Regions from separate parts of the Pseudoalteromonas sp. TP27 genome, predicted to be linked through region 1. Evidence: predicted binding sites of a transcription regulator. Region 1 holds the regulator's gene; each other region holds the start of a gene.
The links. The regulator sigma-54, encoded in region 1, starts transcription at its own class of promoters, with help from an activator protein. The targets are predictions, from matches to a motif close to GTTGGCACGNNNNTNGNNT.
Positions count from the first base shown of each region.

Region 1 (10,487 bases):
ACAACCGTTTCGGTGGTTGCTTTGCTGATCCCTTCCGAGGTCGGCACACAGTCGTATCCTTTATAAAGCGCAATCCAGGTCACCACTATGGCAAATACAAAACTCTTAATAATACCGTTTAGTATGTCTTGCTGAAACGACACTTGTGATTGCATGATTGACCAAAAGCTACCTGTATCAACTCCCAACCAATCTACACCTACTAAGTGAGCGCCTATGATTGCTACGGCTGAAAATATTAAGGCAAGCAATGGCATGCTTATAAAACCTGCCCAAAAGCGCGGTGCAATAATACGTTTTAGCGGATCGATTGCCATCATCTCAAGTGATGAAAGTTGCTCTGTTGCTTTCATTAAGCCAATTTCGGCTGTTAATGCGCTACCTGCGCGCCCTGCAAATAGTAATGCAGTAACAACCGGGCCCAGCTCTCGCAATAAACTCAGTGCCACTAACGGCCCTAAACTATCCTCAGCGCCATAACCAACTAATACGGTGTAACCTTGCAGAGCCAATACCATGCCGATAAACAAACCCGACACCATAATAATGAGTAACGATTGCGAACCGACCATATAAAGTTGGCGAACAAGTAATGGTGTGCCTTTTTTAAAATTAGGAACATGCGCTAGCGCACTAAACAGCATATAAGCCGAACGGCCAAGAGCCGCAAAACGTCCTAGCGTTTTATGCCCCAGCTTTTGAAATAAATCCAACATTATGCTTTTTCTCCAAGCAGTTCATCTGCATAAGCTTGAGCCGGAAAATGAAATGGTACTGGACCATCCGACAAGCCTTTTAAAAACTGTTGAACTAAAGGAGATTCATGATTGCGCATTTCGTCAGGAGTACCGCAACCAATTACCCCTTGATCGGCGATAATTATAACGTGATCGGCAATACTCATTACCTCTGTTACATCGTGTGTCACAATTAAAGACGATAAACCCAATACTTCGTTAAGCGACTTAATTAACTTAACCAATACCCCCATCGAAATAGGGTCTTGTCCTGCAAATGGTTCATCGTACATGATTAGCTCAGGATCAAGCGCTATAGAGCGCGCAAGTGCAGCACGTCTTGCCATACCGCCAGACAACTCAGAGGGCATTAAATCTTTAGCGCCACGTAGCCCAACCGCTTGCAATTTCATTAATACAACTAATCGAATAAGGTCTTCACTTAGCTTTGTGTGCTCTCTTATAGGAAATGCAATATTGTCAAATACCGACATATCAGTAAACAGCGCACCACTTTGAAAAAGCATGCTCATTTTAGTACGTGCTTCGTATAACTCTTTACGAGACATTTTAGGAATGCTGCCACCTTCAAATAAAATATCACCTGAATCGGGTTTAAGCTGACCACCAATTAAACGCAACATAGTGGTTTTGCCAATTCCGCTTGGCCCCATAATCGCAGTAATTTTACCTTTAGGAACGCTAAAACTCATATTTTTATATATGGTTCTATTGCCTCTCGAAAAGCTAACATCCTTGACTTCTACTATTGATTGCGACAAGTCGCTCTCCATAAAAATGTTCACTAGTGCACCTATTTTAAAGCTTTTTTGTCAAAGATGGAAAAAACAATTCGTAAGATTTTGTAATACACCCATTAAAAGGATTATAAGACTCGCTCAAAACAGCTTAATCTCGGCTTAAATTTTTAAATTAGCTGTTTAAAAGCAGCATTGTTACGTAGTTGACCTTACTCTTTTATTTATACTTTCATCTTGGCTTTTGTTACTATTCGCGCCATCCGTATTTTGTATAACTGGCTTAACACAATGGTTACCTCGTTTGTTATTTTAATTCTTGGTTTTGCAGCTCTTGTTTGGAGTGCAGACAGGTTTGTTTATGGCGCTGCGGCTCTTGCTAAAAACTTTGGTGTACCTACACTTATTGTTGGCTTGACCGTTGTAGCAATGGGTTCTTCAGCACCCGAAATGATGGTTTCGGCCTCTGCTGCACTGGCTAACAAAACAGACACAGCCGTTGGTAATGCTGTTGGCTCTAATATTACAAACATTTTACTTGTGTTAGGTATCACAGCTTTATTTCGCCCTCTTTCAGTTTCATCTAGTACGTTAAAGCGCGAAATGCCATTGGTACTGCTGGTATCGCTTGCAACTTGGTATGTATTTTCAGATAACTACTTTTCATTTAATGAAGGTGTTGCGCTTTTAGTTGGCTTTATTGTATTCATCGGTGGGCTAATTATTGTATCTATGCGTGCGAAAAACCAAGATGATCCATTTGTGTCAGAAGCCTGCGACGACGTACCTAGCAATGTACCTACAAAAAAAGCCGTATTTTGGTTAGTAGTCGGCATGATACTCCTACCTGTCAGTTCTCATTTTTTAATTGGATCGGCTGTCGATATTGCTAAATACTTCGGCTTAAGCGACCTAGTAATTGGTTTAACAATTATTGCCATTGGTACTAGCTTGCCAGAACTTGCCGCTTCTATTGCGGGTGTACTTAAAAATGAAGATGATTTAGCACTAGGTAATATTGTTGGCTCAAACATATTTAATATTTTAGCCGTACTGCCACTGGCTGGTATTATCAACCCTTCTGCAATTGACCCGTCATTAGTAAGTCGAGATGTATTAATTATGATTGGTGCAACACTTGCCCTAATTATTATGTCATTGAACTTTAGAGGCACCCAACGTATCAACAGAGTAGAAGGCGGCTTATTGCTAATAGCGTTTTTGGGCTACCAAGGGTATATTTTTAGTCAAGTAGGGTAAGTAATGGCAACGCTAAATTTTATTGAACAAGGCCTTCGCGTTTTAGATGTTGAACGCCAAGCACTTAGTGATATTGCACAATATGTAGATGAGAATTTTCATAACGCATGCCAATTAATGTACGACTGTGAAGGCCGTATTATTGTCATTGGTATGGGTAAATCAGGTCATATTGGCAATAAAATAGCGGCAACCCTTGCAAGTACAGGTAGCCCCGCCTTTTTTGTACACCCTGGTGAAGCAAGTCATGGTGATTTAGGTATGATCACTAAAAATGACGTGGTTATGCTTATTTCTAATTCAGGTGAGACCAGCGAAGTTTTAAATATCATTCCGGTTTTAAAACGACTTGGTGCCAAAATGATATCGATGACTGGCAATACGCAATCAACTATGGCGACCCTTGCTAATGTACATGTGTGTATTAAAGTAGAAAAAGAAGCCTGTTCATTGGGTCTAGCTCCTACATCCAGTACCACTGCAACGCTTGCGATGGGCGATGCCATGGCAGTTGCATTATTAGAAGCTCGCGGGTTTACTGCTGATGACTTCGCGCTATCTCACCCAGGTGGTAGTTTAGGCAAGCGCTTATTACTTACTTTAAAAGATGTTATGCACAGCGGCGCAAATACACCTATTATTGATGTTTCACAAACAGTTAAAGACGCCCTTATTGAAATGTCTGCTAAAGGTTTAGGTATGACAGCCATTGTTGATGAAAATCAGCAGCTCGTGGGATTATTTACCGATGGCGATTTGCGTCGTATTTTAGAGCAAAGAATTGATATTCATACAACACAAATAGATGTTGTTATGACTAAGTCATGTACTACGGCTACGCAAGATATTTTAGCCGCTGAAGCGCTTAATATTATGGAACACAAACGTATAAATGGCTTAATCGTCGTCAATGAGCTAAATCAGCCTATTGGCGCACTAAATATGCAAGACCTATTAAAGGCAGGAGTGTTATAAATGCAATTTGAAGAACTCTATCAACCGCTGAGCGATGATGCAAAAGCACGCGCTAAAAAAGTAAAGCTACTTATATGCGATATTGATGGTGTATTTTCTGATGGCCGTATTTATCTTGGCAATCAAGGTGAAGAGCTAAAAGCATTTAATACAAAAGATGGTTTTGGCATTAAAGCGCTTATAAACAGTGGCTTTGAAGTGGCTGTAATTACTGGTCGTCATTCAAAAATAGTGCAACAACGTATGAGCAGCTTAACCGTACAGCATATTTATCAAGGCCAAGAAAATAAGCTCGTTGCCTATCAAGAGCTAAAAGATAAACTTAACCTTAGCGATGAACAAATTGCTTATATTGGTGATGATGGCCCTGACATGCCCGTTATGGAATTAGTCGGCTTTGCTATTGCAGTAAATGATGCTCATCCGCTTATAAAGCGTTTATCACACTATGTAACGCAAATGCCTGGCGGCTTTGGCGCAGTAAGAGAGCTTACCGACTTGCTCATGCTTGAAAATGGTAAAGCATTGACTACACAAGGCACTAGTTCATGAATGCAGCGCGCATAATATTAAGCGTTTTATTCATTAGCTGTATGGTTTGGCTTTGGTACCCTTATTTTACACAAACTAATGTTGCACCTCAGGCTGAGTCTGAAGTTATTGCAAAACCTGACTACATAGCTATTGAACTCAAACAAACAGCCTATGACGAGCAAGGTAAAATTAGCCACAAAGTCACTGCGGCTAAAATGGAGCTATATCAGCAATTAGGTTTTACATTTTTCGAAAAACCTATTTTTACTTTATATAACGAAAAGCAAACGTGGCAAATAAATGCAGACGAAGCAACATTATACGAAGACAAGCAATTAATTTTAGAAGGCAATGTGGTTGCCAAAAACTTAACCGATAACGCCATGATAGACAAAATCAATGCTGATAATATTCAGGTAGATATAAAGCTATTAACAATGCGTTCGGAGCAACCCGTTATCATCACTGGACCCAATTTAAAAATCACTGGTAAAGGCCTAGAAGCCGACTTAAAAACCGAAGTGATAAAACTAATTAACCATACGCGAACCATATATTATGACCAATAAAATATTAAAATCACTTATTATTCCTACACTTATACTAGCGTTTAATAGTAATGCTGCAGAACAAAACTCGCTATCTGCTGCAAATCAAATTTCAATAAGCGCCGATAAGCAAGAAGGCCAATTAAAAGCTAACGTGGGTATTTTTGAGAAAAACGTTGAGATTATTCACGGTAATCGCCGAATTACAGCAGACCGCCTCGAAGTACATAAGCGCGATGAACTTGGTGATAACCAGCAACTATTAATTGCCACGGGTAGCCCTGCTCGCTTTGAAGAGAAGCAATCAGATGGCACAACTATGAGCGCCAGTGCAGACGAAGTTCGTTACGATGTATCTAAACGTTTTTTAACGCTCGTTGGTAATGCAGAAGTATCGCAAGCAGGACAAAAAATTAATGCCAAAAGTATTACCTACGATATAGAACAACAGCTAATCAGTGCCGAAAAAGATGAAAACTCAACTGACCGCGTTCACACGATTTTAGTGCCTATCGAAACTAAAAAAAGCAAAAAAGACGATAAAGGTCAGCCATGAGTACATTAAAAGCAGAACTATTAGCAAAGAGCTATAAAGGTCGTGAAGTTGTCAAAAACGTCGGCCTTGAAGTCAAAGCAGGCAGTATTGTTGGTTTACTTGGTCCTAACGGCGCAGGTAAAACCACCACGTTTTATATGATTGTGGGACTTGTACCTAGCGACAAAGGTAAAATTTCTATCGATGATAACGATATTACTCTTTTACCTATGCATAGTCGTGCTAGATTAGGCATTGGCTACTTACCACAAGAGTCTTCAATTTTTAGAAAACTGACTGTTTATCAAAACTTAATGGCAATTTTAGAAACACGCAAAGAGTTAAATAAGCAAGCCCGAGAAGACACGCTCGATAAATTATTAGATGAATTTAGCATACAACACATTCGTGATAGCCAAGGTATGGCATTGTCGGGTGGCGAACGTCGCCGCGTGGAAATAGCACGTGCGCTGGCAGCCGATCCTAAATTTATATTATTGGATGAACCATTTGCAGGTGTTGACCCGATTTCGGTATTAGATATAAAGAAAATAATAGAACATCTCAAAAATCGTGGGATTGGTGTATTAATTACCGATCATAACGTAAGAGAAACCCTTGATGTTTGTGAAAAAGCCTACATTGTTTCTCATGGGGAGCTGATTGCATCAGGTACTCCAGAACACGTATTAAATGATAAAACAGTACGCGATGTTTACTTAGGCGAGCAATTTAGGCTGTAACATTTACGCCATGTCTTTAAGCATCTGCTAGTATTAATTATAACAACATAAAAGGATTGTTAGAGATACATGAGGCAATCACTACAGCTGCGCATGGGCCAGCAACTTACAATGACTCCACAGCTGCAACAAGCTATTCGTTTGTTGCAACTCAGTACATTGGATCTCCAGCAAGAAATACAAGAAGCTCTCGACAGCAACCCGCTATTAGAGGTTGAAGAACCAGACTATTCCGAAGACGCTGCTGGTAAAAACGAGCAAAAAGCAGATACCGATGACATAACTGTTAGCGCATCGGCCGACGATGCTCCAAGCGAATACGAACAAGATAGTGGTGAAGCACTTGCAAAAGACACGCTAAGTGACGACATGGCTATGGATGTTAGCTGGGATGAGTACATGAGTGCTGCTCCTGCAGCATCATCAGGTCCAATGCCTGAAGACGAGTCAATCTACCAAGGCGCCTCAACAGAGACGCTCCACGAGTACTTAATGTGGCAGTTACAATTAACGCCATTTAGTCCTACCGATGAAGCTATTGCTATTGCTATCGTAGAAGCCGTTGATGATTCAGGTATTTTAACACTAAGCTGCGAAGAGATTTTAGAAAGCTTTAATCAAGAAAACGAAGAAGATAACGAAGTTGAACTTGATGAAATTGAAGCTGTATTAAAGCGCATCCAACTGTTTGATCCTGTAGGTATTGCTGCACGTAGTTTACAAGAGTGTTTATGTATTCAGCTTAACCAGTTTGATAAAGAAACACCTTACATTAATGAAACTAAAATGATTTTAACCGAGCATATTGATTTATTAGCTGCTCGTGACTATCGTACATTAATGAAGAAGACTAAGCTCAAAGAAGAAGAGCTTAAAGAAGTAATGACATTAATACATACTCTTAGCCCTAAGCCTGCAGATACTATTGTAAGAGAAGAGTCTGAGTATGTTATTCCTGATGTGTCAGTTAAAAAAATTAAAGGCCGCTGGGTTGTTGAATTAAACCCAGATAGCATGCCTAAAATTCGTGTTAATAGCCAATATGCGGCAATGTCTCGCACTGTAAAATCAAGTGGTGATAGCCAGTTTATTCGCTCACATTTACAAGAAGCTAAATGGTTTATTAAAAGCTTAGAAAGTAGAAATGACACACTATTAAAAGTAACTAATTGTATTGTTAAGCAGCAACAAGGCTTTTTTGAACACGGCCCTGAGGCTATGAAACCGATGGTTTTAAATGATGTTGCTGAAATGGTAGAAATGCACGAATCAACAATTTCGCGCGTAACAACTCAAAAATATATGCACACACCTCGTGGCATATTTGAGCTTAAATACTTTTTCTCAAGCCATGTAAGCACCGAAAATGGGGGTGAATGTTCTTCTACAGCAATACGTGCGCTCATCAGAAAATTAATCGCAGCAGAAAACTCAGCAAAACCATTGAGTGATAGTAAAATAGCGGATATATTGGCTGAGCAAGGAATTAAAGTAGCGAGACGTACAATCGCAAAATATCGCGAATCTCTGGCTATTCCACCGTCAAATCAACGTAAAAGTTTGATTTAAGACGCTAAACTAAGAGGGTAATGCTTATGCAACTAAACTTAACTGGTCGTCACGTAGAATTAACCGATTCGCTAAGGGACTACATTAGTACTAAATTTGCGAAGCTAGAAAGACACTCTGATCATATTAATAATGTTCATGTCATTCTTGATGTAGAAAAACTAAACCAAAAAGCAGAAGCGACAATACATGTAAGTGGCGCCGAACTCTTTGCCTCTACAGAACATCAAGATATGTATGCTGCCATTGACTCGTTGATCGACAAGCTAGATCGCCAAGTAATTAAACACAAAGAGAAGCTTGCTCGACACTAATATGATGAAATTAAGCTCACTTATATGCCAGGACTGCAGCAAAGCTGCGGTCCTTTTTAATAGCAAAAAAAGAATTTTAGAGTTTATTAGCGAACTTGCTCATGACAAACTTCCCTACCTACCGCAACAAGACATTCTTAATGCTTTAATGAGCAGAGAGAAGTTAGGTAGTACAGGTATAGGGCGTGGTATTGCGATTCCTCATGGAAGAATGAGCGGTGCAGAAGAGCCTTTGGCTTTAGTGCTCGTTAGCGAAACGCCAATTAATTTTGATGCTATAGATAACCGCCCTGTTGATATTTTCGTCGCACTCATCGTACCAGATGGAGATAACCAGCAGCACTTAAAGACTCTAGCTACCATTGCTGATAGACTCAATAACAAAGATTTTTGTAAGCAGTTACGCTGTGCAAAATCAGATGCTGAACTTTACCAAGTTATTGTTGATCAATCGTAGTTTTATTAAAGGGTGATAAATGGAATTAATTATCATAAGCGGCCGTTCTGGTTCTGGGAAATCGGTTGCTTTACGCGTTGTAGAAGATTTAGGTTATTATTGCGTAGATAATATTCCAGTAAACCTACTGCCTTCATTAGTGCGCAGTGTATCTGATAGCTACGATAGAATTGCTGTCAGCATTGACGTTCGAAACATTCCTAAAGAGCAGGAAGAATTTAACGATATTCTTGAATACCTACCTGATTTTGCAAAACCTACATTATTTTATTTAGACAGCGACGATCAAACATTGATCAAACGCTTTTCTGAAACACGCAGATTACACCCATTATCAATAGATTCACTGCCTCTGGATTTAGCCATCAAAAAAGAAAAAGAATTACTTGATGTATTAATCACCCGCGCCGACTTTATGATAGACACAACTGATTTAAGCGTTCATCAACTCGCTGAATCTATTCGTGAAAAGATTTTAGGTAAAAAAGATAAGCAACTTATTGTCACATTTGAATCGTTTGGTTTTAAACACGGTATCCCAAAAGAAGCAGACTATGTATTTGATGCACGCTTTTTACCAAACCCTCATTGGGAGCCTGAATTAAAACCTTTAAATGGGTTAGATCAACCCGTTAAAGATTATTTGGCTAGTCATAGCATTGTGCAAAAATTCACATGGCAAATTCAAACATTTGTACAAACATGGTTGCCGCATTTAGAGAGAAATAACCGCAGTTATTTGACCATTGCCATTGGGTGTACGGGCGGGCAACATCGCTCTGTGTATTTAGCGCAAACGATTGGTGAAAGTTTTGCAATGACACATCCCAATGTAAAAATTCGCCATCGCGAACAAGAAAAATAATATAGCTGAATAATCACCTGTTCAGCTTAGGTAGAGTAACTTATGCATTGTGAAGATACTTTTTTAATAAAAAACAAATTAGGATTGCACGCCAGAGCAGCCACAGTGCTTGCCCAATTGGCAGTGCAGTTTGATGCGACAATTACATTATTTCAAGATGACAAAGAAGCCGCAGGCGATAGCGTACTTGCACTCATGTTACTTGAAAGTAGCCAAGGAAAAGAAGTAAAAGTTGTATGTAAAGGCCCCGATTCTGAGCAAGCTTTACATGCTGTTGGAGAATTAATAGCACAACGCTTTAATGAACAAGAGTAATCTGTTTTATAAAAACAACACTCGCATTACTAATGCCTCAACTAAAACAGATATATAAAATAAATATGGTTAGTGACGCCAGTTAACTCACCTCTCCCCATAAAGTAATATAAAAATTTATAAAGGACGCCAATGCCTGAAGCTTTTGAACAAGATTACCCACTACAACAACTAAAGCAGGTGACTAAGTCACTTAATAGTGGTCAATTTGTTCAAGTTAGGCGCATGCTCGCAAAAACAGCTCCTTGTGATACCGCACTACTATTAGAATCATCACCGCATAAAATTCGCCGACTACTTTGGCAATTGGTTGATCCCGACGTACAAGGTGATGTTCTTGAAGAACTATCAGAAGATGTACGTTTAGGCATTATTGCCCAAATGGAACCTAAGCACATTGCAGCCGCAACCGAAGATATGGGCCACGATGACTTAGGTGAAGTATTACGTAGTCTGCCAGACACCGTTTATAAAGACGTTGTTAGCGCGATGGACATTCAAGACCGTGAACGTGCAACACAAGCGCTTTCGTATCAAGAGCGTTCTGCTGGCGCGCTAATGAACACCGATACGGTGACCATTCGCCCTGATGTTACGCTTGATGTTGTACTTAGGTATATTAGGTTACGCGGCGAGTTGCCAGAAGGTACCGATGACCTGTACGTTGTTGATAAGCATAACTGCTTTATAGGCGCTTTATCACTCAGTACATTATTAACTAATCCGCCAGAAAAAATTGTTCGCGATTTAATGGATGAAGATTGTGAGTCTATCCCAATCTCAATGGATGAAAGTGAAGTAGCTCAATTATTTGAGCGTCATAATTGGATATCGGCCCCCGTCGTTGATGATAACGATCAGCTCCTTGGTCGTGTCA
Region 1 covers NZ_JARDAK010000012.1:32,212-42,698, reverse strand. Annotated here, with positions in the region: gene mlaE (lipid asymmetry maintenance ABC transporter permease subunit MlaE) at 1-716, opposite strand, end outside; gene PX700_RS14160 (ATP-binding cassette domain-containing protein) at 716-1,531, opposite strand; gene PX700_RS14155 (calcium/sodium antiporter) at 1,787-2,755, shown strand; gene PX700_RS14150 (KpsF/GutQ family sugar-phosphate isomerase) at 2,759-3,730, shown strand; gene kdsC (3-deoxy-manno-octulosonate-8-phosphatase KdsC) at 3,731-4,282, shown strand; gene lptC (LPS export ABC transporter periplasmic protein LptC) at 4,279-4,833, shown strand; gene lptA (lipopolysaccharide transport periplasmic protein LptA) at 4,823-5,368, shown strand; gene lptB (LPS export ABC transporter ATP-binding protein) at 5,365-6,090, shown strand; gene PX700_RS14125 (RNA polymerase factor sigma-54) at 6,160-7,659, shown strand; gene hpf (ribosome hibernation promoting factor) at 7,686-7,973, shown strand; gene ptsN (PTS IIA-like nitrogen regulatory protein PtsN) at 7,978-8,430, shown strand; gene rapZ (RNase adapter RapZ) at 8,450-9,295, shown strand; gene PX700_RS14105 (HPr family phosphocarrier protein) at 9,338-9,610, shown strand; gene mgtE (magnesium transporter) at 9,743-10,487, shown strand, end outside.

Region 2 (10,487 bases), on a different contig from region 1:
ATACTTTCTGAAATTGTAGCTTTTGATGCGGGTAAATCAGTAGCTGAAGATGATAGAAAAACAGAAGAGAAACGCCTCAAGTCCTTTGAAAATATCCCTCTTGTAAAAAACATACATATTTACTCAATAGAAAAAACATCTCAAAAACCTGCTTTTTTTATTAGCTTTAATGCAAAAAAAACGCCTCCAGTTCCACTAAAAACAGACAGTGTCGATGAGCTAGCCACACCACGTATTACGAGTGCACATATAGAGCTAACTCGCCCTATTTATAATAATGAAAAACTCATTGGCTATGTTTATATGCGTGGCAGCCTAGAGAGCTTAGAAGCATATATAGAACAAAAAATATTTATTGATGTATTACTCACTCTATTAATATTAATGGTTGTGTACTTTATCGCAACAAAAGTTCAACGACGAATAGCCAAACCGATAGAACAATTAAGTATGTTATTGCAAGATGTATCTAAAAATCATAACTACGATGCGCGAGCGCCAGTAACTGATGTAAAAGAAATAACCGCTCTTTCAAATAGCTTAAATATCATGCTTGCACGCACAAAAAGGCAACTTGAGCGCCACGAAAAAGATAAACAGGAAATAAAACAGCTAAACCAAAACCTTGAAGAAAAAGTAAACCACAGAACAATCGCTCTCAGAGAAGCAAATCAAGAACTCTTATCAACCCTTGAGCGAATGCACCAGTATCAAACACAAATTGTTGAAAACGAAAAAATGGCGTCTTTAGGGCAAATGGTGGCAGGTGTTGCACATGAAGTTAATACACCAATAGGGCTTGGGATTACAGGCTCAACCTTACTTCGCGATAAATTAGCAGATATACAACAAAGCTTTAATGATAAAAAACTGACTTCAAGCCACCTAAAACGCTTTATAGATGAAGGCATAGAAAACTTAGACTTAATCTATCGTAATCTAAATCGCGCCGCAGACCTTATATCCAACTTTAAAAAAGTAGCCGTAATCCAAGACGACGGTGTTAATACCTATATTAATGTACATACATTAATAACTGACGTTTTAACATCAATTCAATCTGAGTTACTGTCTAAAAAGCCTATTGTTACTATTAACTGCCCAACCGATTTAGCTATTCATAGTAAGTCAGAACCTCTACAGCAGGTGTTTCAACAGTTACTTATGAACTCTGTAATTCATGGATTTATAGGTAAAGAAAACAACGAAATTCGCTTTGACGTAGAGCTGGTAGGGAAGAAATTAACAATCGTTTATTCTGACAATGGCCAAGGCGTTGATAAAAACATTAAAAATAGAATTTTTGACCCCTTTGTAACTTCAAAGCGTGGACAAGGCGCAAGCGGCTTAGGGATGCACTTGGTATACAACCTAGTAACACAGGCACTTGGTGGAAGAATTATGTTTGATCTTGAAGAAAAACACGGTGCTCGCTTTATAATTACTATTCCTTAAATAAAGATCACTAAAAGTACATATTTTTAAAATTTATCCTTGAATTAGCATTTAATGACCTCATTAATGAGGCATGTGATAAGCGTGTAACGTTATTTAATTGCATTAAATAAGTATTACCAAGCGATTTATGAACTTTTTTATCTTTGCTGTATCACATACATTGATGAAAGGTTAGAAAGTGATATAGTTTTGCTTTGAATTTGTCTGATTATTTTAAGTTCCTTGTTTGATTGAATGATGTTTCAATTATTAAAGGAAAATGGCTTCGACTTTATGATTCAAATGACTACATCTACGTATATATCAATTAAACAGTAGTTTTTGCACGGCCCTTTTTATTAGACTTTGGACACCCTGCTGTTTTATTTTTATCCAATTTGTTTTTTCCTTGTTAACAAATGGGTATAATCCTATAATCTCTAGTAATCGGTTATAAGTTCATCACCGGTTTTTTATAAATAAAATATTCCAAAAGGTTAATTAATAATGCAAACGCCAGTCATTCTAATCGTAGAAGATGAAGACGTAACTCGACTGAACCTAGTTAGTTTATTTGAAGCTGAAGGGTACAAAGTTATTGAAGCCATTGATGGCGATGATATGCATGACAAGCTTACAAATAACGATGACGTTAATCTTGTAGTTATGGATATCAACCTTCCTGGTAAAAACGGTCTTATTTTAGCCCGTGAATTACGCCAAAAACGTAAAGTAGGCCTTATATTCCTAACTGGTCGCGACAACGATGTTGACCGTATTTTAGGTCTTGAAATTGGTGCAGATGACTATGTTACTAAGCCATTCAACCCGCGTGAATTAACTATTAGAGCTCGCAACCTAATTACTCGTACTGCTTTAGGCGGTGAAGAGTCAGCACTAGAAACAAATGGTGTTATTACATTTAATGGTTGGGAACTTGATGAAAACAGCCGCTGTCTTACTTCTCCAAATGGCGACGCTAAACGTTTACCAAAAGGTGAGTACAGAGCACTTCGTTTAATGCTTGATTCTCCAGGTCGTATTTTCAGCCGTGAGCAATTAATTAAGCATATGACGGGCCGTGAGCTTCGTGCTAATGACCGTACTGTTGACGTTACTATTCGTCGCATTCGTAAGCATTTTGAAAGTGATAACTCAACGTCTGAGTTAATCAGCACCATCCATGGTGAAGGTTACCGCTTTATCGGTAAAATTGACGCTTAATTAGAGTAAATTAGCTTTACTCTAATTGTTGTAAAAATAAATGAAGGGCTTTTTGTCCTTCATTTATTTTATCTGCTAGAACATCTAACCACTGCTTTAACACTTCATCAGATTCATCAATCGCACCATGTTCCATTATTTTGGCATGAAGCTGCACATCATTAAGACCGACGGAGCCAGCCGCACCTTTAAGCTTATGCGCTACTGATTCATATTCTTCTCTATCGCCGGCAGTTAATGAAGTAAGTAACTCTTGCTGATACTGCGGACTTAGCTTTTCGAATAGCTGACTACTGCGTCTAAACACAACTAAGCCCATCGAATTTACAAAGTCTTCTATTGTTTCAATATCTAATAAGTGTGCATCAATACTCTCAAGCGCTTCTTCACTGACTTTTAACTGTGGCTCTGTGCATTCACTTTGCTTAATACCAAATAAATCAGCCAGCATTTTATCAAGCTTCACTGTGTTAATTGGTTTAGCCAACGCACCTTGTATTGAAATACCTTCAAGCTCTTTTTCAGCACTGCGTACATTGGCAGTTAAAGCAACTATTGGGAGCTTATCAAAGTGGCTATCTGAGCGTATTTGTTTAGCAACCTCGTCACCGTTTATATCTGGCAATTGCATATCAAGTAGTACTAAATCTAAGTCATCTTCGGTTTCGACAAACGAGAGTGCATCTTCACCGGTTTCAGCCCATAACACCTCATGCCCGCGTTGCTCTAATAAGTTTGTAGCAATCTCAGCATTAAGAGGCACATCTTCTACTAGTAGAATATACAAACCTCGGCCAACATAACTTTGCTCGGTAGGTGCTACGCATAAACTAAGTGGTATTTGCACTGTAAAGCAGCTTCCTTCGCCTTCAGTACTATTTACTGTAATTATCCCTTTCATTGCACTTACAAGTGCCTTAGTTACAGCTAAACCAATACCAGAGCCTATGGCATTAGTACCTTTTAAATCCGGCGCTTTGTAATACATATCAAATATATGAGCAAGCTGCTCAGGCGGAATACCTTGACCTGTATCCGACACTTTAATAACTAACCATGGGCCTTCTACACGATTTTCTCGGCTACATTCGAGTGTTACTTTACCCTGTTGAGTAAACTTAACAGCGTTATTAATTAAGTTCCAAACAACTTGGCGTAAACGAGTCGGATCGAGCTGTGCATAAATATCAAGCATGCCATTGCGCTTAATATCAAACTCAAGTTCTTTTTGCTCTGCTATTAAACCCGCAAAGTTAACTACATCGTTTATAAAGTCTGACACATTAATAGAGTTGGTCGCTATATCGAGCTGATCTCTATCTATTTTATCTAAATCAATAATATCGTTAAAAATATTACCGAGTGTTTCAGCACTCGAAAAAATAGTATTACCCCAACTACGTTGCTGTTTGTTTAAATCAGTATCAAGCAGCATTCGTGTTAAACCAACAATACCATTAAGCGGAGTACGCAGCTCGTGGCTTAGCGTAGCAATAAACTTACCTTTATCTTTGTAGGCAGTTTCAAGTGCTTGAGCTGCTTCTTTACGGCTAGTAATATCTCGACCAAAACCCAGTAAACCAATGTAGTCACCGTCATCATTTATAAAAGGTAATTTACGAAGCTCAAACCAACGTGTTTCACCGTCCACTTCATAGCCTACATCTATAGTCAGCGCTTTATGGCTTTGCTCTACTTCTTTATCGGTTGCTAAAACTTCAGCTAAAAAATGACTCGGGAATATCTGTTCAACCGTTTTGCCAATGAGTTCGCTGCTTGATTTCCCCATTACTTCTTCAAACATTTTATTACAACCGGCAAATACACCATTGTTATCGCGGTAATAAAACAAATCAGGAGATGAATCAACTATTGAGCGTTGCAACATACTTTGTTGAGCAAGTTCTTGTTGAGTTTTTTTACGCTCAGCAATTTCTCGTCGTAACTCTTCAATAGCGCGATGCTTGGCATGGAACGCCATTTTCCGTTCATCAATTTCAATATTTAAACGGCTAATATTATCTTTTAAGGTTTGATTTAAAAGCTTTTCTTGTTTGGTTGCGCTATCTAAATAAGCGTACGAGGCATCTAATTGGCGAATTGAATTAAGCAATACACTTATAATTAAAGGGGAAACCACAGCAGTAAAAAACACCACGGCCAAAATATCAACAAGCTTTAATTCACCAATCGCAACATAATAAAACATGCTCGATAAAATAAGAGATACAGTTAAAAATAAGGTGTAACAAATAGCTGCGGTTTTAAATTCACCAAATCGCGTTATTGAGCTGGAAAGTACCCGAGCCCAGGGGCTCAAAGAATAATCGGTCATACGTAATTTTATCTCTTAGCTGTGTGCTTAAATATAAAGAAGGTAATGCGCATGTATAAACATACCATTTCCCCAGATTTTAGCATTTTTCTTCTCCCTATATTCATGTTGTGCGATAAAAACAGAATTTTTCATGTTTGATTTTGCTTCTCTCCTCAACTCATCATTTCAGCAATAAATTATTTAGTGTAAAATGCCCCGCTTTATTATCTCTAAAATATGAGTAGCGCACATGCAAACCAATATGCCAGATATAGCAGACACTGCACCCGCTTTACAAACAGGTAAATTAGACTGGGTGGGCATGGGCGAAATAGAACTGCCATTTATTTTTGAGTCACGAGACTTACCACCGGTTACAGTTAATGCTAAAGCGCGTGCATTTGTAAATTTGCATAAAGAAGATGCGAAAGGCATTCATATGTCGCGCTTATTTTTGGCACTTGATCTGCTTTCAACCGAGCAGCAAGTTAATCCGCAAACAATAGCGCAAGCACTCGACACCTTTATAACGAGCCATGAAGGGCTTAGTGATAAAGCACAAATTGAATTTAAATTTGAATTACCGCTACGCCGAAAGTCATTATTGAGCGGCAAAGCCGGCTGGAAAAGCTACCCTGTTTTACTAACTAGCACAATTGAAAATAACGTTATTAGCTATGAGCTAACCGTAGATGTTACTTACTCCTCAACGTGCCCATGCTCTGCTGCACTTGCGCGCCAACTTATACAAAATGCATTTAACGAAAAGTTTAACCAAGAAACCTTAAGCCAAAAAGATGTGCACGAATGGCTAGGCACTACACAAGGCATTGTAGCGACACCTCACTCGCAGCGCTCTATTGCCAACGTAAAAGTAAAACTTGATAGCAATATTCAAGAATTTGATGTTGTGACGCTAATTAATACCCTTGAAGCTGAGCTAAAAACACCAGTACAAGCGGCAGTTAAGCGTGAAGATGAGCAAGAATTTGCCCGTTTGAATGGTCAAAACCTGATGTTTTGTGAAGATGCCGCACGTAAAATTAAAGCATTGTTAGAAGCAGACGCTTACAGCGATTATTGGCTGCAAATAAACCATTATGAATCACTCCATGCTCATGATGCTGTAGCTGTTGCGGTTAAAGGTATTGAAGGTGGCTACAAAGCTTAATTGCTGCGTAGTTTCACTTTTAAAAACAGACGGTATTTATTTTATAACTCATAATTTTTAGGCACGTAAATTGCTTTGCTTAAGCAGTGTCAATTTGTTGTTATGGAGTTACCGTATGGAATTCGCTTTATTATTAATCCTAGTGTTAGTTGTCGGGGCCTCTGTTGTTGCGTCAAAATTTAATGACGATGGCGGAAACCCGTATCCTTTTACCCGCAAGCAAACTGTTTTTACGCAGGTTGAAGGCGCTTTTTTAAATCTTCTCGAGCGTGCTGTTGGCGACCAATATAAAATTATTAGTCGCGTTAAGTTAATTGACGTGATTGATTGTAAACAAGGGCTTTCTGTCAAATCAAAACGCGCTGCCTTAGCTAAAGCTAAAAACAAACAACTCGACTTTGTATTAATCGACAAAGAAAAACTGACAATTGTTGCCGCTGTTGACCTAGTTAACAATGCCAACAAAGACGGTCACAAAGCTCAACGCGACTGGTTTGTAAATGGTGCACTGGAATCAGCAGGCATTCCACATATTCGCATGAAGGTTAAATCTGGTTATCGCCCATCAGAAGTGCGCGACGCCATTATGTTTAAAATAGGTAAGCCTACGGCAACGCAAACGCAGCGCCCTGTTCGTAATAGATCTCAAAAGCCAGCGGTACTTTCGCCCTCACAAGCTAAAGCACAAACAACTGCTTTAGCTGAAATTTAAAAACCGAATTAAATACCTTCCTAAAAAGTATTTAAAGCGGGCTGTGAAAACTGCTCGCTTTTTTGTTTTTTATAGCTAACTTCACGTATAATCAAGTAATTCAAACTCAGGAATTAAACATTATGAATGTTGGTATTATTGGCGCAATGGAGCCAGAAGTTAAAATTTTACGTGAAGCAATGCAAAACCCACAAATTTTAACTAAAGCAGGTTTCACCTTTTATACTGGCGAGCTAGCTGGTAACACAGTAACACTTGTTCAATCTGGTATTGGTAAAGTTGCCTCAACAATTGCAACCACGTTACTTATCGATAACTTTAAACCTGATTGCGTAATTAACACAGGCTCTGCCGGTGGGTTCGATCCATCACTAAGTGTCGGCGACGTAGTAATTTCGTCAGAAGTACGTCATCACGATGTAGACGTGACTGCTTTTGGTTACGAAATTGGCCAAGTTCCACAAATGCCAGCAGGCTTTGCAGCTCACCCTAAATTAGTTGAAGCAGCACAGCAAACAATCGCAAAAATTAGTGATGTTAAAACACTTGTTGGTTTAATTTGTACTGGTGACACATTTATGTGTGACCCTGTACGTATTGATAAAGCACGCTGTGACTTTCCTACAATGCTTGCCGTTGAAATGGAAGGTGCTTCAATAGCGCAAACGTGTTTCACACTTAATACACCGTTTGTTGTTATCCGCTCTATGTCTGATATTGCAGGTAAAGAATCACCGCAATCATTTGAAGAATACCTAGAAACAGCATCAATCAACTCATCTAAAATGGTTGTCGCACTTTTAGAAAAGCTAACTGCAGTGTCTTTGTAAATGCTTAGCAATATTGTTCAAAACCACTTGGACTTTATTGCCTTTATACTAGCGCTCCTTGCTGAGCGCTTTATTCCTCTTGTTAGCTGGTATCACCCCAATACAGCGCTAAATGCTGTTTTTAGTGCTATTGGCAAACGCATATACAAAAGCAAAGAACCTAAGAGTTATCAATATTTAGCAGCTATACTCGCAAGCACGCTTATTTTAAGTGTTATTCTCATTATTGTAGTGTTACTGCTCGAGTTTGCTTTTTACCCAGAGTTGCTCGCAGGCCTTATTTTATATTTATGCCTTGAAAGCAAAAGTGTTGATAAAAAAGCACTCCGTATTGCAAAGCTCACTAAACAAAATCAAAAGTCGACTGCGCGCGAATTGCTAAAACCACTACTTGCTCGTGAAGTTAATAGACTTTCATCCTCAGGCATTATCAAAGCATTAATAGAGAGCTTAATACTACGCACTGCTCGATATTATTTCGTAGTCATATTTATATTTCTAGCATTTGGCCCTATTGCAGCCCTCGCCTATCGATTGCTTACCTTAATACAACACGCGTGGCGTAGTGACATATCCCCAAATAGCTACTTTTTAAAACCGCTTAAAACCCTCTTGTTTATTATTGAATATATACCGGTGCGCTTACTGGCTTTAACTATTGCAGCAAGTAGAGCGAGCAAACAAAGCATGCGCTACATTAAGTATTACGGCAAACATTTTTATCAAACAAATACAGGTTGGCTGTTAAGCACATGCTCTGCATCACTTGGCGTGCAACTGGGCGGGCCAGCAGTTTATTTAGGTACTCGCTTTAATAAAATGCGTATTGGTACTGATAGACTACCTACACCCGAGGATGTACCTGTAATAATTAATAGATTAAATCAAGCGCGTGTATTTTGGTTGTTAATAATTGTAAGTATCGAAATATTAAAAGTGATTTAGTGACTATTTAGTGACTACCTCGTAACTACTTATACCAACCTGCATAAATCTTTGATCAATTTAACGAATTAAATCTCACTATAACGTCGTTAAAATTTTTTTATTTAGAACAACTAGATACAAAAATTTTTGCCTAGTTCTAGCGTGATTTTCTTAACGTTAAATAGGCCCCATATATAAGCAGATTGGTATTACAGACCCCAAAATACAAGCACAAAAAAACCAGCCTAGGCTGGTTTTTAGTTTCAAACTGTATTTAAGCTACAGTGATGTTTGCAAACTTACGCTTACCTACCTGGTAAATAGCCGTTGTACCTTTCGCTACTTCAAGTTTGGTATCAGTGATTTTATCTTCACCGTTAAGTTTAACTGCGCCTTGCTTAATCATACGCATTGCTTCTGATGTACTTACTACTAAGTTTGCTTCTTTAAGTAAGTTAGCAATTAAAATAGTATCTTCTGCAATAGTGACTGTTAGCTCTGGGATTTCATCTGGTAGCGCTTTTTTCTGAAAACGCTGGATAAAATCGTCATGTGCACCTTGTGCATCAGCTTCACTATGAAAACGAGCAATTAACTCTTTAGCTAGTTCAATTTTAATATCGCGCGGATTAGTACCTTGCTCAACACGTTCTTTTTGAGCTGCAATTTCTTCAATAGAAAGCGCGCTTAATAAATCGTAATAACGCCACATTAGCACATCACTAATTGACATTATTTTACCAAACATATCGTTTGGTGCATCAGTAATACCAATGTAGTTACCAAGTGACTTAGACATTTTTTGAACGCCGTCTGTCCCTTCTAGTAATGGCATCATTAATACTGTTTGCGGCTTTTGGCCTTCAACTTTTTGTAGCTCACGGCCCATTAATAAGTTAAAGCGCTGATCAGTACCGCCTAGTTCAACATCTGACTCTAGTGCAACCGAATCCCACCCTTGTACTAATGGATATAAAAATTCATGAATCGCAATTGGTTGACCGCCTGCGTAACGCTTTTTAAAGTCATCACGTTCAAGCATACGCGCTACTGTTTGGTTAGCAGCAAGTTTAATCATGCCTGCAGCGCCTAACGTCTCCATCCAGGTCGAGTTAAATGCAACGGTGGTTTTAGCAGGATCTAGAATTTTGAATACTTGTTCTTTATATGTTTCAGCATTGGCTAGTACGTCTTCGCGAGTAAGTGGCTTACGCGTTACGTTTTTACCTGTTGGGTCGCCAATCATGCCAGTGAAGTCACCAATTAAGAAAATAACCTCATGACCTAAATCCTGAAAGGTTTTCATTTTATTAATTAGTACAGTGTGCCCTAAGTGTAAATCGGGCGCTGTAGGATCAAAGCCTGCTTTTATTTTTAGCTTTTTGCCCGACTTTAGTTTTTCAACTAGTTCGTCTTCAATTAATATTTCTTCTGCACCGCGTTTTATCTCTGCTAGAGCGGTTTGTAAATCCACTGTGTATTACTCCAAAATTCTGCCGACGAAGGGGCGACTAGTTACTTGTGTAGTCACGGTTTAATAAAGGTTTAAACCGAATAAATAGATGTAGCTAACATAACAAATTTCTACCTAATTAAAACAACTTTTTAAGTGATTCATGCAACTAAACTAAATCAATTAAGTCTTAGCGAGGTAGAGCGTTAAAAAAGGCTTTCTAACCTCGATTTTAGCGCAGTTTAAGGTTAGTTTAAATCTACAAAACACTAGTATTCGTACATTATTAAGTATATCCTGCAATATTATGTATTTATTATCTTGACAGCAGAAAAAGGCACGTTATGGTTCACGTGGTTAACACGCTCCCCAAAAAACACAAATTGCTTATTCTAGGTTTGGTTTCTGCTATTGTT
Region 2 covers NZ_JARDAK010000002.1:132,628-143,114, forward strand. Annotated here, with positions in the region: gene PX700_RS02880 (sensor histidine kinase) at 1-1,455, shown strand, start outside; gene arcA (two-component system response regulator ArcA) at 1,945-2,661, shown strand; gene arcB (aerobic respiration two-component sensor histidine kinase ArcB) at 2,678-4,996, opposite strand; gene folE2 (GTP cyclohydrolase FolE2) at 5,229-6,149, shown strand; gene PX700_RS02900 (DUF2726 domain-containing protein) at 6,265-6,861, shown strand; gene mtnN (5'-methylthioadenosine/S-adenosylhomocysteine nucleosidase) at 6,984-7,691, shown strand; gene PX700_RS02910 (cobalamin biosynthesis protein CobD/CbiB) at 7,692-8,636, shown strand; gene tyrS (tyrosine--tRNA ligase) at 8,893-10,092, opposite strand; gene PX700_RS02920 (peptidoglycan DD-metalloendopeptidase family protein) at 10,416-10,487, shown strand, end outside.
Region 2: the regulator sigma-54 is predicted to act here: its motif matches at 6,207-6,225, upstream of PX700_RS02900 (DUF2726 domain-containing protein).

Region 3 (10,487 bases), on a different contig from region 1:
TGTGAGAAGCCAAGAGTTAAATCTAATGTTTTACCCTTAGCTGCAGCACGGTAACCCACGCCTACTAACTGAAGTTTCTTCTCGTAACCTTCATGCGTACCAACAACCATGTTGTTGATTAGAGCGCGAGCAGTACCTGCTTGAGCCCATGCATTCGCTACGCCATCACGAGGTAAAGTAGTAATAACGTTGTCATTAACTTGTACTTCAACAGCGTTGTTGATAGTACGAGTAAGTTCACCGTTTTTGCCTTTAACTGTGATTTCCTGGCCTTTTAATGTAACTTCTACACCGGCAGGAACAGTAATTGGTGCCTTTGCTATGCGAGACATAGTTCCCCTCCGATTAAGCTACAAAACCAATGATTTCACCACCAACACCAGCACTACGTGCTGTGCGGTCTGTCATTAGGCCTTTAGAAGTTGATACGATAGCGATACCAAGACCACCCATTACCTTAGGTAATTGGTCACGTTTCTTATAGATACGTAGACCAGGGCGACTTACACGCTGGATATTTTCAATTACAGCTTTGCCTTCGAAGTACTTCAACTCGATAGAAAGCTCAGGTTTAGTTTCACCGTTAACGGCGAAATCTACGATATAACCTTCGTCTTTTAGTACTTTAGCTAATGCTACTTTCAGCTTTGAAGTTGGCATCGTTACAGATACTTTCTTCGCTGATTGACCGTTACGAATTCGTGTGAACAAATCCGCGATAGGATCTTGCAAGCTCATAGTCTTACTCCCATGATTCTATTACCAGCTAGCCTTTTTAAGGCCAGGAATTTCACCGCGCATAGCTGCTTCGCGAACTTTAATACGGCTCATGCCGAATTTGCGAAGGAAACCATGTGGGCGGCCCGTAATGTTACAACGATTACGTTGACGTGCAGGGCTAGAATCACGAGGTAAAGCTTGTAGCTTAAGTACCGCGTCCCAACGATCATCTTCAGATGTATTAACATCACTGATGATAGCTTTTAGTGCTGCGCGCTTTTCAGCGAACTGAGCAACTAGTTTTGTGCGCTTTGCTTCGCGCGCTTTCATAGAATTCTTTGCCATAACCCTACCCTTATTTCTTAAATGGGAAGTTAAACGCTTCTAACAACGCACGGCCTTCCTCATCAGATTTCGCAGAAGTAGTGATAGTAATATCCATACCGCGTACACGGTCTACTTTATCGTAATCGATTTCTGGGAAGATGATTTGTTCACGTACGCCCATGCTGTAGTTACCACGTCCATCAAAAGACTTAGCACTTACGCCACGGAAGTCACGAATACGTGGGATAGCGATTGATACCAAACGCTCAAAAAAGTCCCACATACGCTCGCCGCGTAGGGTTACTTTACAACCAATCGGGTAACCTTCACGCACTTTGAAGCCAGCAACAGATTTGCGTGCTTTAGTGATTAGAGGTTTCTGACCAGAGATTGCTGCTAGATCCGCTACTGCGTTATCTAAAATCTTCTTGTCAGCTAGGGCTTCGCCCACGCCCATATTCAATGTGATCTTTTCGATCTGAGGGACTTGCATGACAGAGCTGAAACCAAACTTCTCTTGAAGTTCAGTAACTACTTTGTCTTTATATACTTCATGCAGTTTCGCCATCATTCTACTCCAACTATTAGATAGTTTTACCAGTAGATTTAAAGATACGTAATTTCTTACCATCTTCAATCTTGAAACCTACACGATCAGCTTTACTCGTTTCCGAGTTGAAGATCGCAACGTTTGATGCATCCATAGATGCTTCTTTCTCAACAATGCCGCCAGCTTGGTTCAATTGTGGAACCGGCTTTTGGTGTTTCTTGATCAAGTTTATGCCTTCGACAAAGATTCGACCAGATTCAGTAACAACTGAAAGCACTTTTCCGCGCTTACCTTTGTCTTTACCTGCTAGTACGATTACTTCGTCATCACGACGTATTTTTGCTGCCATGATTGGCTCCTTACAGTACTTCTGGGGCTAGTGAAACGATTTTCATGAACTTATCATTACGAAGTTCGCGAGTCACAGGGCCGAAAATACGTGTACCAATTGGCTGCAAGTTATCATTTAAGATAACAGCCGCGTTGCTGTCAAAACGGATCAGAGAACCATCTGGACGGCGAACACCTTTTCTGGTACGCACAACTACCGCGTTTTTAACATCACCTTTCTTCACTTTACCGCGAGGAATAGCTTCTTTTACAGAAACTTTAATGATGTCGCCAATCGCTGCGTAGCGACGGTGTGAACCACCAAGGACTTTTATACACTGCACTTTGCGAGCGCCGCTGTTATCAGCAACTTCCAGCTGAGTTTGCATTTGGATCATGTTAATGACCTCCGGTGTAGTAATTACAACGTGTCTAAAATTCGTTTAAAAATCAGACATTTCGATTAAATCCCAATCAAAAAACAAACGAGTTGTCTCTTAAGGGCGGGCAATTGTACCAGCATTGAGGGGGGAGCGATAGGTTATTTTTTAATTAATTTGGAGTCTATGGTTATTAAAGTCGAGTAATTACGGCTATCTAGCTATTTTACAGGTGGTTACAAAACAAACAAGGCACTATATAAGTGCCTTGTTTACGTTAGCTGTGGTTGATTAACCAAATAAACCTTTTAGTTTATCTTTCACTTTGTCTTTAGCTTTTTCTTTCGCCTCTTCTTTGGCGTCATCTAGCTTCTGCCTTGCTTCATCTTTAAGCGCATTACTCACATCTAATTTAATACCTACATCGTGAAATTGGCCCTTTATACGAAGGGGGATTTTAAAACCAGTACTGTCATCAGTAGTTCCTTGCCCTTCTATAGAATCAACAATGCCTGTGACTAAACGGTAATCTACATTTGTTTTTGGTAAATCTACGTCGCCTTCACCAGAAATACGAATTAGTGGGCTAATTAGTGAAAGGTCGGTATTGTTTCCCACACCATTAGTAAAATTAAAGCTACCTGAAAGCGCAGAGAAATCAGTTTTTTCTGATTCTTCAAAGCCTGTGTCTAGCCCTTCACTCACTGCACCAAGATTACCAATAACAAGTTCTTTACCTTTACGTACCATCTCAGCAATATTCGCACCTTTTACAGCTCCATCAGCAAACTCAAATCCAAGCTTTCCGTTAAGCGCACCGATAAACGACTTTTGACTTTGCCCAGTTGTGTTTAGGTTCCAATTTAAAGAACCCTTACCCATTAGTTTGTCAAAACCTGCCGCATCAGTTAATAAAGGCTGTGCATCTATCCCAGCTAAGTCAAAGTTAGTTGATATTTTATAAGGCGTGTTTTGAGCGTTAATGTTGATAACGCCCTTACCCGACCCTTCATAAGCAGAAAAGCTATCTAGGCTTAGTTTTGCAACGCTATTTTTTAAAGCGACAGTAAATTGATTTGCGCCTAATTTAATATCGTTTGCTTTTAATCCACTTGAACGAATTACTACATTTGCATCTAGTGAATTTAATGCACTTAAATCAATTTTAGTGTCATCCCATACTATTGGCTCTGCAGGTTTATCATCTTGCTCTACTGGCTCTTCTTGTTTAGCTACTGCTTCAGGTAGGTACGGGTTTAAATCAAGCATACCTAAATCAATATCAGCATTTACTGCTAAGCGATTACCTAAGTTTATCTCACTCTTACCTTTTATTTCCAATGCGTCTAACGTCGCGACTAAATCTTCTAAATTAAACTTCTCACCTAGTAGGTGCATTTTACCGTTTACGCTAAATGCGTTAAATGCATTTTCTTTTGCACCTAACTCTACATCCTGCCATTTCGCAATGTTTTTAACTGACTCACCATTTAATGCTAACTGGCCTTTAATATCTTGGCCTTGCTTAGCGATGCTTCCTTCGAAAGTTAAATCGACTAAACGAGAATCTAAGCTTTGTTTAACATTAAAAGCAGCACCTTCAATTGCTTTAGCCGGAGTATCTAGTTTTACATCAAGCTCAAAGCGTTCTTGCATATAAGTAATACCGCCTTTTACTTCTAATGTTTTACGAAGTGAAGGAAGTAAAATAGCGAGCTCTAGATCACTAATTTGTTGTTTAGCACCTGTTTGACCATCTAGGTAAGTAAATGTACCGCCATAAATAGCAACCTCACCTAATTCAATATCAAAGTTATCTGGAAGCTTTATCGCTTCACCTGATTGGCTTTGCTCTTTAGGTTGCTCTGCAACAGCATCAAACAACTGCCAATTAGCTTTACCATTTTTGTCGGTTTCTAATAGGATATTTGGTTCGTTTATAACAAACTTATCTAATTTAAACTCACCACCAAATAATGAAAACCAAGGTATGTGCACAGCAAGTTGTTTCATACTCGCCATATCGGTGCGCGAACCTGATTCCATGTTTGCAAAATGCACGTCGTTAAGTTCTAACTTTAATGCAGGGAATACGCTAAGTGTTTTATCACCGTTAATAGTAAGAGTACGCCCAGTTGTTTGTTCTACCTGCTGCGACACTTTATTAAAAATAGTATCAGTAGGGATTAAAAACGGTGCGGCAACAATGAGTGCTATACATAGTAAAAGTATTACACCTACAATTTTAAGTAAGGTTTTCATGATCGTCCTTTCAAACGTGCAAATAATGTTCTTATCATAGCGAGTGTTAGCCTTAAAATCATTGTAGTTATGACAAAAAAGCACTTTATTAGATATTACATTCTTATCCTGAATCACCCCTGAAACATTTTGATACCTTTAGGTACAAAAAATATTGACCTCATGAAACCTTAAGGTTACATTGATACCTAGAGGTTACATTTTGTAAATTTAAAAGGAAATGAGTTATGTCTAATTACGATATTAAAAGTGAAGAAAAATTTATGGGCCAAAATACATGGTTTTCATTATTCATGGGTATCACTTTATTAATCATCAGTGTTTACCCAATGCTTAATCACACATCAGCCCCATTATTACTTTTAGGAACTGCTGCTTTTTTAGGCTCATTCTTTATGTTTGTGATCAGGGGCGGGTTTACATGGAAAATGAAATACCACCTTACCTATAAAGATGAGTATTTAAACACCATCGACACCATCGCCTATAAACATGTTGTGCTTGGCTTACTTTTTAGTATGGGTGGTGTGTACTTATTATCAGATGGTCTTGCTTTAGAAGTATCTCACAGCATGATGGCTTCATTTTACCTTGCTGTAATGAATTTAATATACGGCGTATCAATTCTTTGGCAAAACAAAGATTAGGATTAAAAGTGAAAAATCATATTGCAAAGTATCGAAAAGAGGCTGGGCTTTCCCAGCAAGAACTTGCTGATGCTATTAATGTATCGCGCAAAACAATAAGTACCGTAGAAACGGCACGATTTACACCGTCGGTAATAATTGCTCTAAAAATAGCAAAGCATTTTAATACCTCAGTTGAAAGCGTCTTTGTACTAGATGAAAATGATTGATACATATTAAAGCGTTAGCCTCATTTTATTAGTAAAAATACTGATTTAGTCACTTCAATTACAACGGATGGAGGACAGCGCTGTTGTTATTAGCGTAATTGCGCTAAAATAGACCAGCAAAAAAATATATATCTAAACCGGAGATTCTACAAGGCATGAAAAAACTGCTAATTTCACCGTCAAAAATGACGCTAGGCGAACAAGAAAATCAAATCTATCAGAACATTCTGAAGCAATCTTCAGAGTTAAGCCTTAACCTTATGGCCGTGAAAGTAGAAAACCACCCTGATGATTTTTTACCTTGGTGTTACGAATTGCTAAATGCTAGCAGAGATCGTATGAACTACGATTTACTAGAGCCACAGCAGTTACCTGTACTTAAAAAGCTACACGACCAGCTTATTTCAGCTATCAGCTTTTTACAGGTTAAAACTTTACGTATTGCTCCGTGGCCTGTTGTAAGTGTATTTGTAGAACAACACAAAGACGTTATTGCACTTGATGAACAGCTTCGTTTAGTAGATTACATTAAAAGCATTCGTGAACAATCTCTTAAAGATATGATCCCTGAAGACTTACTTGCGTTTAGCGGTAAGCACATGGCATCGCTTGATCCAAGCACATACAACTTTGACGTTGAATGGTTTGCATCTACAAAGAGTGCAAAGAGCTTCCATCAAATGCTTGGTGATTTACCAGGTGCTTTTGACGACGCACTAGTAAATATTCCACTTGAAGGTGATATTACTCAATATGAGTATCAACAATTTGTTGCTGCTTATTCAAAAATATTCACCGACAACAACGAAAAACCAACACTTGCGCCTGCAACTCGTTTGCTTGCAATGCGTCGCCCTGATTTATTTACTCCGATTACAAATAATCGATTAGATGCTTTATGTGGTGCCCTTGGTGTTTCTAAACTTAAAAATAGTGATTTTGAGCGTTACTGGCAAGATATCGTAAAAGGTATTCAAGCTATGTCATGGTACAAAATGGCTAAACCGAGTAATGAGTTAGAAGAACAATTAGTTGCTATTAAAGCGCTAATCCCATGTTTCTTTCACTATGCTGATGCTAAAACACCAGATAACTCTAACTACATTAAACTGCTAAGCAAGCCTAAGCGCACTACAACTACAACAGGTAAAACTCAGCGTAGAGGTAAAGAGTCTGCAGAAATTTTAGTAGACCGTGCTCTTGCTGCTGACGATATTCCTGAACATATTCGCAGTAAACGCGATTCAATTGTTAGTGAGGTTCAAAAAGGTCGCAGTGTAAACGAAACAATTAGCCTTATGCGCACTATATTCGGTTAAACCTTCTAATTTAGCCGTACTTTTATGGTGCGGCTAGGTTAATTTATGCACCACCAACGTGCGCAACATCCTCCCTAATGTTATACCCCTTCCCTATTCATAAAATGCAAGCTCATGTTTTTTAATATATAAAAAATAAGTTTTAGTAAAAAAATGAAGCTGGCACATACAGTGCAATTATCCCGTTAGTTAAACAATAAAAAGCCGTCAGCCTAAAGGTTCCGATTACATAATAAAAACCTTGGCGAGCAAAAATCATATAACGGGAAATGGACATGCTAAAACTAAAAAAAACCATCGCGATTAGCGCAATAGCACTAATGAGTGCTGCATCTTTCACATCTACAGCTGTGCATGCTGAAGTAACTGCTAATGCAGCGGCAACATCAAACTACTTATGGCGTGGTCAAGAGCAAACTGGGGGTGATGCAGCTATTTCAGGCGGTATCGATTACGCCAATGAATCGGGCTTTTATGCAGGTACTTGGGCTTCAAATGCATCGTGGGCAGATGAAATGACCTATGAGCTTGACCTATATGCAGGCTTTGGTGGCGACATTAACGAAAGTGTTAGCTACGATGTTGGCTATATTTATTACGCTTACCCAGACGCAGCCTCTGAAGCAGACGCAGATTTCTCTGAAATTTACGGTAGCATCAGTGTTGAAGGCTTTACCTTTGGTGCTTCTGTACTAGCAACATCAGCTGCAAGTGGTGATGGTACAGACTTTGGTGATTCACTTTACTTAACTGCAGATTATGGTTTCGCTATTGGTAGTAACGGTACTGAAATGGCGCTTCACCTAGGTCATTACTCTGGTGACTTTATTGGTGATGACAATATTCTAGATTACGGTGTATCTATTTCGAAAGATGGCTTTACTTTTGGTTTATCTGATACAGATATGGATGATTCAGATATTAAAGCTTACGTTGCTTATTCTGTAGACTTTAATTTATAAGAAAGAATGTGTTACTTGCTGCAACACGAAGGGCCTTTTGGCCCTTTTCTCGTTCATAAAGTTATTTAAATGGTACCTTATTACATTGTACTTCCACTGTTTTAGGGTACCAAGCTGGTCCAATTTGATTTACAACTACCTCAGCTAAACCATTAGTAAACGATTTATACGTATGAACACTTTGCCACTCCCCTTGTGGGCAATGCGTTGTTAAATCTAACGGCTCTGACCCTTCGTACAACGCAAGTGCAAAATTATGATGCCACTGTGAGCTTTGTACCGTTTTATTGCTTACTTTGCTTTGCGCTCCGTTATCAAAGTAAATATTTGTACATCCCGTTAATATAATAAATGTGCAACTGGCTACAAGTAGCTTGATACTCATAATGTTTCCCCTATTACTTGCTCTTGGCACCACACTTTAATGGTATGAGGCGAGTATATTCCAAGCGTAATTAAACTCAGCGCTCCATCACTAAAGGTTTGCTGTGACTGCATTTGAGTTACGGATGTACTTAAACAAACTTGTTTTACATCTACGCGTTGCTCGCCTACCAATCCCCAAAAGTAAAATGAGCGACTATCTTCGTAATTAGCTTGGCTCGTTATTTTTGCTATTGCCTGTGGCTGAATGGTTACCGCAGAACAAGCACTGAGGCTTAATGCTATCGCCCCTATAATTAATGGTTTCATACTCTTCCTTATAAACTAAATACCAGTAAGGTAACTTTATAAGAGAACATAAAATATTAGCGTAAAAAGCTGTGGGGAATATGTAGAAACGCTATGAAGTTTTATACAGTTTATTACAAATAAAGGCCGCATAAATGCGGCCTTTTAATTAGTCAGTTTAAGTGGTTAGTAAATAGACATTAGAATTTAGCTAGGTTATTTTTACTGTCCTTGTCGACTAGCTTAATGTAAGGATCAACCCCCGCAAATAGTGGCTTTTCTTTTACTTTAAGCTCAATCGTATTAGTGCCTGATACTATTTGGTGCTTTTGAGAGTAAATAACAAAATCTTCAGCTAGTAGGTTTTCAGGGTCATCGCTAAATAATGCAATATCAATTAGCTCATCGAGTGGCTGTTCAGTTTCTTCACCTTGTCCATCAGCACGCTGTTTAACGGCTTCTACGCTAAGAGTTACGGTATAAAAACCTTCGCTATCAGCGCTATCTGTAACTGACACCTCTTTCATCTCAAGCTCATACAAGGTGATATATTTAAACTGATCGTCAATAAAACTTTGCTCGGCTTGCGTTGCGTCTTGTTTTAAATAGCTAAGTAAATCAAGCGTAGTTGGGTATGGTGTTGATTGGTACTGAAACTCATTTAAAAATGCTTTAAGTGCATCATTTAACCGTTTTTCACCTAAACGATCATAAATCGCCATCATCACAACTGATCCTTTATTGTAATGAAGATATTGTTGAGACTGCGTTTTATATAGAGGCATTTCTTCAAAGGCTTCCCCTGTACGTCCTATTAAGTACCTATCAAGCTCGTATTTTAAAAACTTACGTAGTTTTTCTGCGCCAAAGCGTTTATTTAGCACCATAAGCGCACTGTATTGTGAAAGCGTTTCAGAAATAACAGCACTGCCCTCTACATTAGCCGCCGATACTTGATGCCCCCACCACTGGTGCGCTACTTCATGTGCGGTAACATAGTAAGGGTAGTCAACTTTACTCTCATCTCTTAAGTCTGTAATAAACCCCATGCTTTCTGAGTAAGGGACTGTATTGGCAAAACTTTGTGCAAACGAGCGATACTTAGGAAATTCAATTATACGTAGCTGTTTATGCTGATACGGCCCGAATGCTTGTGTAAAGTAATCTATCGAGTCTTGTACCGATTCAATCATACGGTCAACATTCCATGCATGGTTTTTGTGGTAATACACCTCAATATTTACCCCATTATGCTCAACCTTTTTACTTTCAAGCTCTGCCGAAAGCACCGCGTAAAAGTTTAGAATTGGCGCATCCATTTCATAAACAAAGGTACGACGCCCCTCTTTTACACTTTCACTTTGTAAATACCCTGGGGTAATAGCAAATTGCGACTCGTCGGTCGTTACCGTCGCCTTAAAGTTAATAAACCCATTAGCTGCACCTAAATCACTTTGTGTATAGTACTGACTGTCTTCTAGCTTATGAGCGCGTTCAAGTTCTGGTAAATCATGCTTACGACGTTCAAATTTATCAGCTACCTGTAAACCACGGTTATAACCAAAGTTGGGAAACAGCTCCCAATTATTAATAAAAGTGCCATTGGCAACCAATTGTGTATCAGAGTCTTTATCGGTAAAGGCTGTATGTTCGCGAGTAACCGACAGTTGCCCTTCTCTTATTTCGTTTGGCATAAGCGGCTGCTCAAATTCAAACCATGCTGAATAAAACGCTGGTAATTTTTCAACTATCTTACCGCCTGCCATGGCTACATCCCAACTTTTAGCGTGTTGAGGTGAGTTGATCAATACTCGCGTAATTGGCTTGTTAGAGGTATTGGTAAATTTAATTTTTGCCACAGCACTTAAAGCACGCTTTTTTGGAAAAATATCAACAGTTAAGTCAACATCGGTCACCATAGGTAGCGCTAAGTCTTTGTATTGTGCAAACTGCTGTTCATAACTTATTTGCTTGTCTTGAAACTCATCGCTCGTAGTAAACTCATTCAAAACTCGCGTGTTGTTATAAATATTGTAGCCTGCACCAACAAACACTAATGCACTAATAACCGCAACCGCTTGCCCTTTTAACGACATATTATAACGAAGC
Region 3 covers NZ_JARDAK010000018.1:61,913-72,399, reverse strand. Annotated here, with positions in the region: gene rplF (50S ribosomal protein L6) at 1-332, opposite strand, end outside; gene rpsH (30S ribosomal protein S8) at 346-738, opposite strand; gene rpsN (30S ribosomal protein S14) at 760-1,065, opposite strand; gene rplE (50S ribosomal protein L5) at 1,076-1,615, opposite strand; gene rplX (50S ribosomal protein L24) at 1,632-1,946, opposite strand; gene rplN (50S ribosomal protein L14) at 1,957-2,325, opposite strand; gene PX700_RS17545 (AsmA family protein) at 2,599-4,569, opposite strand; gene PX700_RS17540 (hypothetical protein) at 4,797-5,216, shown strand; gene PX700_RS17535 (helix-turn-helix transcriptional regulator) at 5,225-5,425, shown strand; gene PX700_RS17530 (hypothetical protein) at 5,581-6,744, shown strand; gene PX700_RS17525 (TorF family putative porin) at 7,020-7,706, shown strand; gene PX700_RS17520 (Bor/Iss family lipoprotein) at 7,768-8,091, opposite strand; gene PX700_RS17515 (Bor family protein) at 8,088-8,399, opposite strand; gene PX700_RS17510 (ABC transporter permease/M1 family aminopeptidase) at 8,579-10,487, opposite strand, start outside.
Region 3: the regulator sigma-54 is predicted to act here: its motif matches at 6,903-6,921, upstream of PX700_RS17525 (TorF family putative porin).